Deinococcus aerius: one gene and its partners. The protein of the gene in region 2 interacts with the protein of the main gene of each other region in a pairwise test. Links are inferred from orthologs where the notes say so. Each region holds a gene or a part of one and is shown on either strand. Other genes may lie near its edges.

Evidence for each region.
Region 1: the proteins of DAERI_RS17745 (region 2) and DAERI_RS09480 interact in binary tests that used the Escherichia coli proteins (3 or more experiments, as listed by UniProt). The link is inferred for Deinococcus aerius from one-to-one orthologs.
Region 3: the proteins of DAERI_RS17745 (region 2) and dnaE interact in binary tests that used the Escherichia coli proteins (3 or more experiments, as listed by UniProt). The link is inferred for Deinococcus aerius from one-to-one orthologs.

The regions. Positions count from the first base shown.
Region 1 is NZ_BFAG01000006.1:14,927-18,200, reverse strand. The notes cover bases 71-3,198. They hold DAERI_RS09480 (cbb3-type cytochrome c oxidase subunit I), read left to right. Parts: upstream 71-470; coding sequence 471-2,927; downstream 2,928-3,198. Other genes in these bases: DAERI_RS09475 (SCO family protein), read left to right, coding at 3,039-3,198; coxB (cytochrome c oxidase subunit II), read left to right, coding at 71-474. Outside these bases: more of coxB, read left to right, coding at 1-70; more of DAERI_RS09475, read left to right, coding at 3,199-3,274. UniProt on the Escherichia coli protein: Cytochrome bo(3) ubiquinol oxidase is the terminal enzyme in the aerobic respiratory chain of E.coli that predominates when cells are grown at high aeration.
Region 2 is NZ_BFAG01000014.1:116,311-119,279, reverse strand. Bases 147-2,969 are described here. They hold DAERI_RS17745 (pyridoxal phosphate-dependent aminotransferase), read left to right. Parts: upstream 147-902; coding sequence 903-2,036; downstream 2,037-2,969. Other genes in these bases: DAERI_RS17735 (argininosuccinate synthase), read left to right, coding at 2,848-2,969; DAERI_RS17740 (hypothetical protein), read left to right, coding at 2,123-2,593; DAERI_RS17750 (LysE/ArgO family amino acid transporter), read right to left, coding at 217-831; DAERI_RS17755 (PIN domain-containing protein), read left to right, coding at 147-228. Also shown: more of DAERI_RS17755, read left to right, coding at 1-146. UniProt on the Escherichia coli protein: Shows aminotransferase activity with methionine and histidine as substrates, and to a lesser extent also with phenylalanine.
Region 3 is NZ_BFAG01000006.1:143,739-148,393, forward strand. Bases 36-4,544 are described here. They hold dnaE (DNA polymerase III subunit alpha), read left to right. Parts: upstream 36-363; coding sequence 364-4,344; downstream 4,345-4,544. Other genes in these bases: DAERI_RS10190 (N-acetylmuramoyl-L-alanine amidase), read right to left, coding at 36-162. In the rest of the region: more of DAERI_RS10190, read right to left, coding at 1-35. UniProt on the Escherichia coli protein: DNA polymerase III is a complex, multichain enzyme responsible for most of the replicative synthesis in bacteria. This DNA polymerase also exhibits 3' to 5' exonuclease activity. The alpha chain is the DNA polymerase catalytic subunit.

The DNA of each region.
Region 1 (3,274 bases), on a different replicon or contig from region 2:
GCCCCCACCCCGGCCCCCGGCAGCGCCGAGGAGCGCGGGTACAACATCTTTATGAACGGCAAGCCCTCGACCGGCGCGCTGGCCTGCCAGTCGTGCCACCGGGTCCAGGGCACCCCCGCCAACGGTCAGGCTGGCCCCGACCTGAGCTTTTTCGGCACCCGCCGCACGCTGGGCGCGGGCATGTGGGAGGGCGAGCGCGCCCGCGAGATGCTGCACGAGTGGCTCAAGCACAGCCCCAAGGTCAAGCCCGGCTCGCTGATGCCGACCTATGACGGCAGCGAGTATCTGGTCAACGGCAAGGTCCAGAAGGGCGGGGTGCTGACGGACGCGGAGATCGACGACGTGGCCGCGTACCTCCGCAGCCTGCGCCTGCCGGAGGAAGCGGACTACTGGCGCGGGGTGCCCGTGGTGGGCGCGGGCAACTCGCAGGGCAGCGCCGACCAGGCCAATGGCGGCCAAGGAGGTACCCGGTGACGGTTCAGCAGGCTCCATCCTCCGTCTCCACGACCCGCCGGGGCGCGTGGGAGGTCATCAAGGACTACATGATGACCACCGATCACAAGAAGATCGGGATTCTGTACATCGTCACCTCCATCGTGGCCTTTGCCATCGCGGGCATCCTGGCCGTGGCGATGCGGCTGCAACTGGCGCTGCCCGAGCAGAGCCTGCTGGTGGGCAACGCCTACAACCAGGTCCTGACCACGCACGCCGTGATCATGATCTTCTTCTTCCTGATCCCCATCGGGCTCTTCGGGTTCGGGAACTTCTTCCTGCCGCTGCAACTGGGCGTGCGCGACGTAGCGCTGCCGCGGGTGAACACCTTCGCGGTGTGGCTCTTCGTCTTCAGCCTGGTCCTCCTGATCTCCAGCCTGGCGAACGGCGGCGTGCCCGGCACCGGCTGGGTCTTCCCCTACCCGCTCGTGGTGGACGGCAACCAGACGGGCGCCTCGGTCTTCATGGTCGCCGTGATCCTCAACGGCCTGGGGTCGCTGCTGGGCAGCGCGAACTTCGCGGCGACCATCGTGAACATGCGGACGCCCGGCCTGAGCCTGTGGAAGATGCCGATCTTCTCCTGGTCCATCTTCGCCACGGCGATCCTCCAGCTCGTCAGCCTGGGCGGCCTGACCGCCGCTGCGCTGGCGGTCTTCGTGGAACTCAAGCTGGGGCTGAGCATGTTCAACCCCGGCATCGGCGGCGTGCCGATCCTTCAACAGCAGTTCTTCTGGTTCTACTCGCACCCCGCGGTGTACGTGATGCTGCTGCCCTACCTGGGCATCGCCGCCGAGATCGCCTCGACGATGGCGCGCAAGCCGCTCTTCGGCTACCGGGTGATGGTGTACTCGCTGCTGGGCATCGTGCTCGTCAGCCTGCTGGTGTGGGTCCACCACATCTTCGCGGCGGGCCTGCCCGAAGCCTGGCAGATCGCCTTTGCCATCGCCACCCTGATCGTGGCGGTGCCCACGGGCGTGAAGATCTTCAACCTGATCGGCACCCTCTGGGGCGGGCGCATCCTGATGCGGACCCCGACCTACTGGCTGGTGGGCTTCATCTTCAACTTCCTGATCGGCGGGATCACGGGTGTGTCGCTGGGCATGATCCCCTTCGACTACCAGGTCACCATGAGCTACTACGTGGTGGCGCACTTCCACAACGTCATGATGTTCGGCACGGCGTTCCTGGCCTTTGGCGGCCTGTACTACTGGTGGCCGAAGATGACCGGCCGGTTTATGGACGAACGGCTGGGGCTCTGGAACTTCTGGCTGTTCATGATCGGTTCGTGGATGACCTTCCTGCCGCAGTACATCCTGGGCCTGATGGGCATGCCCCGGCGCTACTACACCTACCCGGCGGGCAACTGGACCTGGACCGAGCTGAACTTCATCTCCACCCTGGGCGCGCTGGTGCTGCTGGCGGGCAGCGTCGTGTTCGTGCGGAACATGCTCCAGAGCCTGCGCCGCCCCATCACGGCCTCCCCCAACCCCTGGGGCGGCTTCACCCTGGAGTGGACGGCGGCTTCTCCCCCCGCCGCCTACAACTTCGCGCACGAGTTCCCCACCACCTTCCCCACCGAGCGCCCCCTGTACGACTGGGAGAAGAGCGGGGAGCGGCTCACCCCGGTGGACCCCCGCTCCATCCACCTGCCGGTGGACTCGATCTGGCCCTTCATGACGGCCTTCGCCGTGCTGCTCATGGGCTACGGCCTGAGCTTCGGGTGGTTCACGAACTACACGCCGACGGGCGGCCTCCAGCCCTTCTTCAGTGCGGCGCCGGGCCACGTGTTCGCCAGCCTGCTGCTGTATGCCTCGATTCCGCTCTTCATGTGGTCGCTGTTCAAGTGGGCCGGAACGCGCGAGTACGCGGTGCCCGTCGAGCACCACCACCTCACGAAGTACGACAACGGCTTCATGGGCATGGCGTGGTTCATCATCTCGGAAGTCAGCCTCTTCGGCGTGCTGATCGCCGGGTACGTGTACCTGCGGATGATCGGCGCCGCCGAGCCCCCCGCCCTGCGCCCCAACGTCTGGCTCGCTGCGCTGAACACCCTGATCCTGGTGTCCTCCTCCTTCGTGATTCACAAGGCCGAGCAGGACCACCACCACGGGCGCTACACCTGGTTCCGGCTGGGGCTCTTCATCACCCTGCTGCTGGGCACCCTCTTCATGCTGTTCCAGGTCTACGAGTTCTCGCTGTTCGGCCACGAGAGCGACTGGAAGCAGAACCTGTGGCAGTCGTGCTTCTTCATCATCGTGGGCCTGCACGGTCTGCACATCCTGATCGGCGGCACGGGCGTGGCCCTGCCGTACTACCAGGCGCTGACCGGCAAGATGGACAAGTACAACCACGGCTCCATCGCCCCCGCCAGCCTGTACTGGCACCTGGTGGACGTGGTGTGGCTGTTCATCGTGGCGATCTTCTACGCCTGGTAAGACAAGACCGGCACCAAACGGGGGTGGGGACGTGCTGAGCGTCCCCACCCTCTTCTTTTGCTGAACGCTCCTGGGACACCCCTCCCCCCTCCCCCGCCCTAGCCTGCCCCCATGAAGTGGCTCACGGCGGCCCTGCTGGCCCTGGCGGCGGTTCTGGGGGGCCTGCTGCTGTACCGCAACGTCTCTCCCACCCCCACGGCGGGGACGGTGCTCGATACCCCCGTGCCTCTTCCCGCCCTGCGGCTGGTGGACGACCGGGGCGAGGCGGCGACCCTGAATGACTCGCGGGGGAAGTTGCGGCTGGTCTTCTACGGCTTCGTGCGCTGCCCGGACGTGTGCCCCGCGAC
Region 2 (2,969 bases):
AGGAGGCGCGTGACGGTAATCCCGGAAGAAACCTTTGCCCCCTTCGAACCCCAGGCCCGCCTCCGCGTCCCCCAGGACCCCGACGACTGGCCCACCGTCGCCCTCGCGCTCGCCCTGAGCGCGGACGTGTGGACGGAGGATGGGGATTTCTTCGGCTGCGGGCTGGCGGTATGGCGGACGGATGTGCTTTACACCCATCTCGACGACCTGGGCGCCTCATCCTCCTGAAAACACGCTCCGCACCAGCCCCACCGCAATCCCCCACATCACCACCCCGATCAGCACGTCCAGCACCTGCCACGCGCGGGGCGAGCGCATCAACGGCGCGAAGCGGCCCGCGAGCAGGGCGAGGCCGAAAAACCACAGCCACGAGGCGAGGATGGTGCCGAGGAGGAAGGCGGTGCGGCCTGCACTCCCCAGCCCCGCGCTCGCCCCGCCGATCAGTACCACCGTGTCGAGGAGGGCGTGGGGGTTGAGGAGGCTGAAGGCCGCAGCGGTGACGAGAACTGTCCCAGGGGTTTGCGCGGCCTGTCCCTCGGGCTGGAGCGTCCCCGTATGGCGGGCTGACTGGAAGGAACGCCACCCGTACCACAGCAGAAAGGTTGCTCCCGCCAGTGTCCCAAGCGTGACCAGCACCGGGGAACCTGCCAGCAACGCCCCCACGCCCAGCACGCCGAATGTGGTCAAGGCCGTGTCGGCGAGTGAACATGTCAGCGCGGCCAGCCCTGCGTACCTCCGCGTCAGCCCCTGCCGCAGCACAAGGGCGTTTTGCGGCCCGATGGCGACGATCAGCGAGAGGCCCAGGGTCAGGCCGCGCAGGAAGGGGGGCACGGGGGAGAGGATAGGGTGTGCCTGTCTGACCCATCCTCCACGGGCCGCGCCGGGTGCATCAGACTGCCCCCATGCCTGAACTCCTGCCGCGTGCCCGGTCGTCCTCCGAGAGCGTGTTCGCGCACATGAGCCGCCTCGCCGTGCAGTACGGCGCGGTGAACCTGGGACAGGGCTTTCCCTCCGATCCTCCGCCCGCCTTCCTGCTCGACGCGGCGAGGCGGGCGGTGGGGGTGAGTGACCAATACGCGCCCCCGGCGGGCCTGCCCCTGCTGCGGGACGCCATCGGCGCGGACCTGGGGGTGGACGGCGCCGACGTGGTCGTGACCTCGGGGGCGACCGAGGCCCTGAACATCCTCGCGCTCGCCCTGTACGGCCCGGGCGACGAGGTGCTGATGCTCGAACCCGTGTTCGACGTGTACGTGCCCCAGGCGCGGCTCGCGGGCGCCTTGCCCGTCACCGTGCCCATGCGGTTGACGGACGCGGAGGGGTGGACCCTCGACCTGGACGCCGTGCGAAACGCCGTCACGCCCCGCACCCGCGCCCTGCTCCTCAACAGTCCCTACAACCCGACCGGGACCGTGTTCAGCCGCGCGGAGCTGGAGGCCCTGGTCGCCCTCGCCCGTCAGCACGACCTGTGGATCGTCAGCGACGAGGTGTACGACGAGCTGTACTTCGGGGAGAGGCCGGTGCCCCTGCGGGACCTCGCGCCCGAGCGGACCTTCACGGTGGGCAGCGCGGGCAAGAGGCTGGAAGCGACGGGCTGGCGCGTCGGCTGGGTGGCCTGTCCCCCGGGCCTGGCCGGGAACATCGCCGCTATCCGGCAGGTGGGCTCTTTCTGCACGCCCACACCCTTTCAGGTCGCGGTGGCCGCCGCCCTGCCCGTCGCGCGGCGGGAGGGCTTTTACGAGGGGCTGCGCGCCGAGTACGGGGAACGGATGGGCCTGCTGGCGAATGGGCTGCGGGAGCTGGGGGCCACCGTCTTCGAGCCGCGCGGCACCTATTTCCTCACCGCCCGGCGCCCCGGCTGGCAGGCGGAGGCGCTGGTGCGCGACGCGGGGGTGGCCGTGATCCCCGGCGAGGCGTTTTATCTGAACCACCCGGCCCCCCGAGGGCTCTTGCGGCTGGCCTTTTGTAAGGCCCGGGCCGAATTGGAACAGGCCCTGGAACGGTTAAGCCGCCTGGCCGAAGTGGGGGTGGGCGAGTAGAGCATGAATGAAAACACAAAGTCAGGCCGGGAAGCTTTAAAGATGTGCCGGTTTTTTACGCACCAGCTTTTGACTATGCTCCGCTCATGAAGAAGGCTCTGCTCGGCATCCTGGCCCTGACGGCCGTTTCCTCCGCCGCCGCCGACTCCTTTGGCGGGTTTGCTGGCTTCGGCGCGGGCGGGGCGGGGCTGTACTACCAGACGGGCTCGACGACGGGTTCCAACCTGCGCTTCAGCCTCACGGGCCTGAACCTGTTCCGGGGCGGCAGCATCGGCGTGGGGGGCGAGGTGGCGTACCTCAACAACTTCAGCGGCCTCAGCCTGGGCGGCCTGGACACCTACTACGGGGCGGGGCTGGGGGCCAGCGTCTCGGTGGGCGCCAACCTCGGCCTCACCGCCTACCCCCACGGCCTGCTGGGCGTGCGGTACAACGTGACGGGTCCCTTCAACGTCTTCGGTGAGGTCAACGCGGGCCCGACCATCGGCCTGTCCACCGGCAGCAGCGGCCTCGGCTTCGGCTTTGGAGCCCGCATCGGGGTGGACTACCAGTTCCGCTGAGAACTCCTCTGCGCCCACCGCTCCCGGTCCCCGTCGGCCGGGAGCGCGTTTGTGTGTACGGCCTTGACCCCCTCGCGCCCCGGCTGCTACTCTCCTGCATAGAGATACGCTAAGGCGTATATCCATACAGATATGACGACCCTGGCCCCCCGACGCTGACGCCCCGGCCCTTTCCACACGGAAAAGAGGCCGGGCGTGTCACGCCGGGGGACCCGTGCTGTCACGCCCCGACGTTCCTGAGAGAGACTAGAGCCATGAGCAAAGACAAGATCGTTCTCGCGTACTCCGGCGGCCTCGACACCTCCATCATCCTCAAGTGGCTCCAGACCGAGCGCAACTACGATGTCGTGGCCTTCACCGCCGATCTCGGCCAGGG
Region 3 (4,655 bases), on a different replicon or contig from region 2:
CGCCGTTGCCGCCGGGTACGACGCACCCGGGGACGTGTTTCTGAGATTGGGCGCAACCTGAGCCGGGGCGGTGCGCTGGAAGGGGTCGGTCTGCGCCTCAGCCCAGGACCCCGCCACACCGCACAGCAATGAAGATGAGAGCAAGATGGCACGCGGCTTCATGGACTTCCATACTGTACAACTTTAGAGTGAGAAAGGCACGGTTCGACTCATAGATGAGCCAAGTTGTGTTTAAAAAGAGAGAAAGTTAACAAAGAGTCCCGCCCTGCTCTTAAAAGCCTGGTGTCGAAGGCGCGGAGGCTTCTGTCTCGCCGCTCGCCCCGTCTCACCGTCGGGGTCCGGCTCCCGCCCTATCCTCTGGGTATGACCGCGCCCGCCGAGACTGCTCCTCATATTCACCTGCCGGACGGCTCCTGCTGCGGCCCGAAGAAGTTCGCGCACCTGCATCAGCACACCCAGTACAGCCTTCTGGACGGCGCGGCCAAGCTGGGGGACCTCCTGAAGTGGGTCAAGGAGGTCACGCCCACCGACCCGGCCTGCGCCATGACCGACCACGGCAACATGCACGGGGCGGTCCACTTCTACAACTACGCGAGCGGCATGGGCGTCAAGCCGATCCTGGGCTACGAGGCCTACGTCGTCCCCGGTTTCGGCACCCGGCGCGACAAGAAGCCCGGTGTGAGCGGTGAGAAGGGCATCTTTCACCTGACGCTCCTCGCCCGCGACTTTACGGGCTATCAGAACCTCTGCCGCCTGAGTTCGCGCGGCTACACCGAGGGCTACTACTACAAGCCGCGCATCGACCACGAGTTGCTTCAGGAACACCACAAGGGCGTGATCGCCTTCTCCGGCTGCCTGGGGTCGGAGGTGCAGCAACTCCTGCTCCAGGGGCGCGAGGACGAGGCGCGGGCACGCCTGCTGTGGTACCGCGACCTCTTCGGCGAGAACTACTTCATCGAGATTCAGGACCACGGCCTGCCCGAGCAGCGGAAGAACAACCCCATCCTGAAGGCCTGGGCGCAGGAACTCGGCATCGGCCTGGTCGCCACGAACGACGGGCACTACGTCAAGAAGACGGACGCGACCGCCCACGAGACGCTGCTCGCCATCCAGACCAAGGCGACCCTCGCCGACGAGAACCGCTTCAAGTTCCCCTGCGACGAGTTCTACGTGAAGGGCCTGGACGAGATGCAGAAGGCCCTGCCGGTTTCCGAGTGGGGCGAGGAGCCCTTCGACAACACGGCGCTGATCGCGGGGATGTGCAATGTCGACCTGCCCGTGGGCAAGAAGCGCGTGTATCAGATGCCCGCCCTGCCGATCCCCGAGGGCCGCACGATGGCCGAGGAATTGCGGGTGCAGACGTACCGGGGCACGGTGAAGCGGTATCCGGCGCACGCGACGGAGGGGCTGCTGCGCGACTACGCTCAGCGGTCCCTGAAGGCGCTCGGGCCAGAGGATACGGCCCGTGTCCTCGCCCGGGTCAACGGCTGCGACGCCACGACCTGCGACCTCGAAACCCTCTTCACCCTCCTCGCCTTCATGGGCAGCGAGTGGGAGGCGCGCGGCAAGGCAGCGGGGGAGAAGTACACGAAATACCCGGCGCTGGAAGTGATGGAAGCGGAGGCCGAGGCAGGTCAGCTTCCCGCCTACGCCCACGAGGACTGCCGCCGTGCCCGTCAGAAGGACAGCGACACGGCCATCGAACTCGACCCGGAAGCCGACGACTCGGAAACCACGAAGGCCCACCACACCCACGCCCTCGTCATCCTGCGCCGCGCGGAATACGAACTCTCGGTCATCAACAACATGGGCTTCCCCGACTACTTCCTGATCGTCGCCGACTACATAGGCTGGGCGAAGGATCAGGGCATCAGCGTGGGACCGGGGCGCGGGTCGGGCGCGGGGTCGCTCGTCGCGTACGCCATCCGCATCACCAACCTCGATCCCCTCGAATTCGAGCTGTTGTTCGAGCGGTTCCTGAACCCCGACCGCATCTCCATGCCCGACTTCGACATCGACTTCAACGATGCCCGGCGCGGGGAGGTCATCCAGTACGTGCAGCAGAAGTACGGGGACGACAAGGTGGCCCAGATCGCCACCTTCGGGACGATGGCGAGCAAGGCGTGCCTCAAGGACGTAGCGCGCGTGATGGGGCTGGAGTACGCCAAGGTGGACAAGGTCTCCAAGCTCATCCCCATCAAGTTCGGCAAGTCGTACTCGCTGGAGCAGGCCCGCGAGGCGGTGCCAGACATCCAGCAGATGCTGGAGGAGGACGCCCAGCTCAAGGAGGCCTACGAGTTCGCCCAGAAGCTGGAGGGCCTGACCCGCCACGCCTCCGTCCACGCGGCGGGCGTGGTGATCGGCAAGACCCAGCTCACCGACCTCGTGCCCGTGATGCGCGACACCTCGGGCGAGGGCATGGTCTGCCAGTACGACATGAAGGCCGTGGAGGACATCGGCCTGATCAAGATGGACTTCCTGGGGCTGCGGACCCTGTCCTTCCTGGATGAAGCCAAGCGCATCATGCGCGAGTCGCGCGGGATCGAGATCGACTTCGACGCGATCCCCTTCGACGACGAGAAGACCTTCGAACTCCTCTCGCGCGGCGACACCAAGGGCGTCTTCCAGCTCGAAGGCGCGGGCATCGCCGACGCCTCCCGCCGCCTCAAGCCCCGCCGCCTCGCCGACATCATCGCCCTCTCGGCGCTCTACCGCCCCGGCCCGATGGAGAACATCCCCACCTACGTCCGCCGCCACCACGGGGTCGAGGAGGTGGATTACGTCAAGGACGGTTTCCCCAACTCCGCGCAGTGGTTGGAAAAGATTCTGGCCGAAACGTATGGCATCCCCGTCTACCAGGAGCAGATCATGCAGATCGCTTCTGAAGTGGCGGGCTACTCGCTGGGCGGCGCCGACTTGCTCCGCCGAGCGATGGGTAAAAAAGACGCTGAGGAGATGAAGCGTCAGCGGCAGTTGTTCGTGGACGGGGCAGAAAAGAATGGAGTTCCAAAGGACGAAGGTAACAAATTATTTGACCTGCTGGATGCCTTTGCGAACTACGGCTTTAATAAGAGTCATAGCGCCGCATATGGCGTCATTACTTATCAGACAGCTTGGTTGAAAGCAAATTACCCGGTCGAGTTCATGGCCGCCCTCCTCACTGTCGAGCGCCGCGATTCCGACAAGGTGGCCGAGTACGTCTCCGACGCCCGCAAGATGGACGTGCGGGTGCTGCCGCCAGACATCAACCGCTCCTCGGCGGACTTCGCGGTGCAGGGCGAGGAGATCCTCTTCGGGCTGTACGCGATCAAGGGGCTGGGCGAGGCGGCGGTGCAGAAGATCCTGGAGGAGCGCGAGCGGGGCGGGGCCTACAAGTCCCTCGCCGACTTCTGCTCCCGGCTGGGGAACAGGGTCTGCAACCGCAAGGCGATGGAAAGTCTGATCAAGTCGGGGGCCTTCGACCGCTTCGGCGAGCGCAGGCAACTCGCCGAGAGCCTGGAGGACGCGCTGACCTGGGCACAGGGGGCCGCCGCGATGGCAAGCAGCGGCATGGACGCCCTCTTCGGCATGAGCGAGACGGCGCCCGAGCCGAGGCTCCGAACGGGCGTGGAGCCCTACACCGACCTCCAGCGCCTCGCCGTCGAGAAGGAATCCCTCGGCCTCTACATCTCCGGGCACCCGCTGGAGCAGCACGAGGGCCTGCGCGAAGCCGCCAGTTGCCGCATCTCCGACCTCGACGCCTGGTTCACCACCCAGAACGTCGCGCCGGGCAAGCGGGTCAAGGCCGTGCTCGCGGGCATGATCGAGAGTGTGGTCAAGAAGCCCACCAAGTCGGGCGGCATGATGGCCCGCTTCATCCTCGCCGACGAGTCGGGGCAGACGGAACTCGTGGCCTTCTCGCGTGCCTACGACCGCATCCAGGAGAAGCTGATCAACGACACGCCCGCCCTCGTCATCGTCGAACTGGAGTCCGAGGACGGCGGCCTGCGCGCCATCGCCGAGGAGGTCGTCACCGTCGAGCAACTGGCCGAGGTGCCCAAGGTCATGTACGTGACCATTAACCTGGAGACCGCCAGCCCCGACGCGGTGGGCGAGTTCCAGAGCGTGCTGGACGAACACGCGGGGACGATGCCCACCTACCTGCGCCTGGAGACGCCCGAGCAGTTCGTCCTGTACCAGCTCGACCACAACATGGGCAGCCCCGAGGCCATCCGCGTGCTGAACGACACCTTCCCCTGGGCCAGCGCCTATCTCGCCTACGACCAGGGCACCATCCTCAGCCGCTTCGCGCCCAAGCCGCCCGCGTGGGCGAATAAGCAGGGGGGACGGGGAATGCAGGCGTGAGGGAGGAGCCGGGCTTGAGCGATGAGGCGAGCATGTACCGGCAAGCCTTGCTGAGTGGTCTGGTTACACCGTCAGAAGTTGTGGCCTGGGCAGACCGTCAAATTCTGGGCCTCGACCTGCTTCCCGATGCCTTGATGGACGTGAGTTTGTCGGGGAGCAACACGAACAAGCTCATTACGGCGCTGGGTGAGTTGGGACCGCGTAAGTTGAGCAAGACTGCCTTTCGGCTATACGCGACGCATCTCCTTGCACTTTTACGGTCTGATTCAGTTCACCTGTCTCTTATCACAAGCGCTTTGTACCGCCTTGCC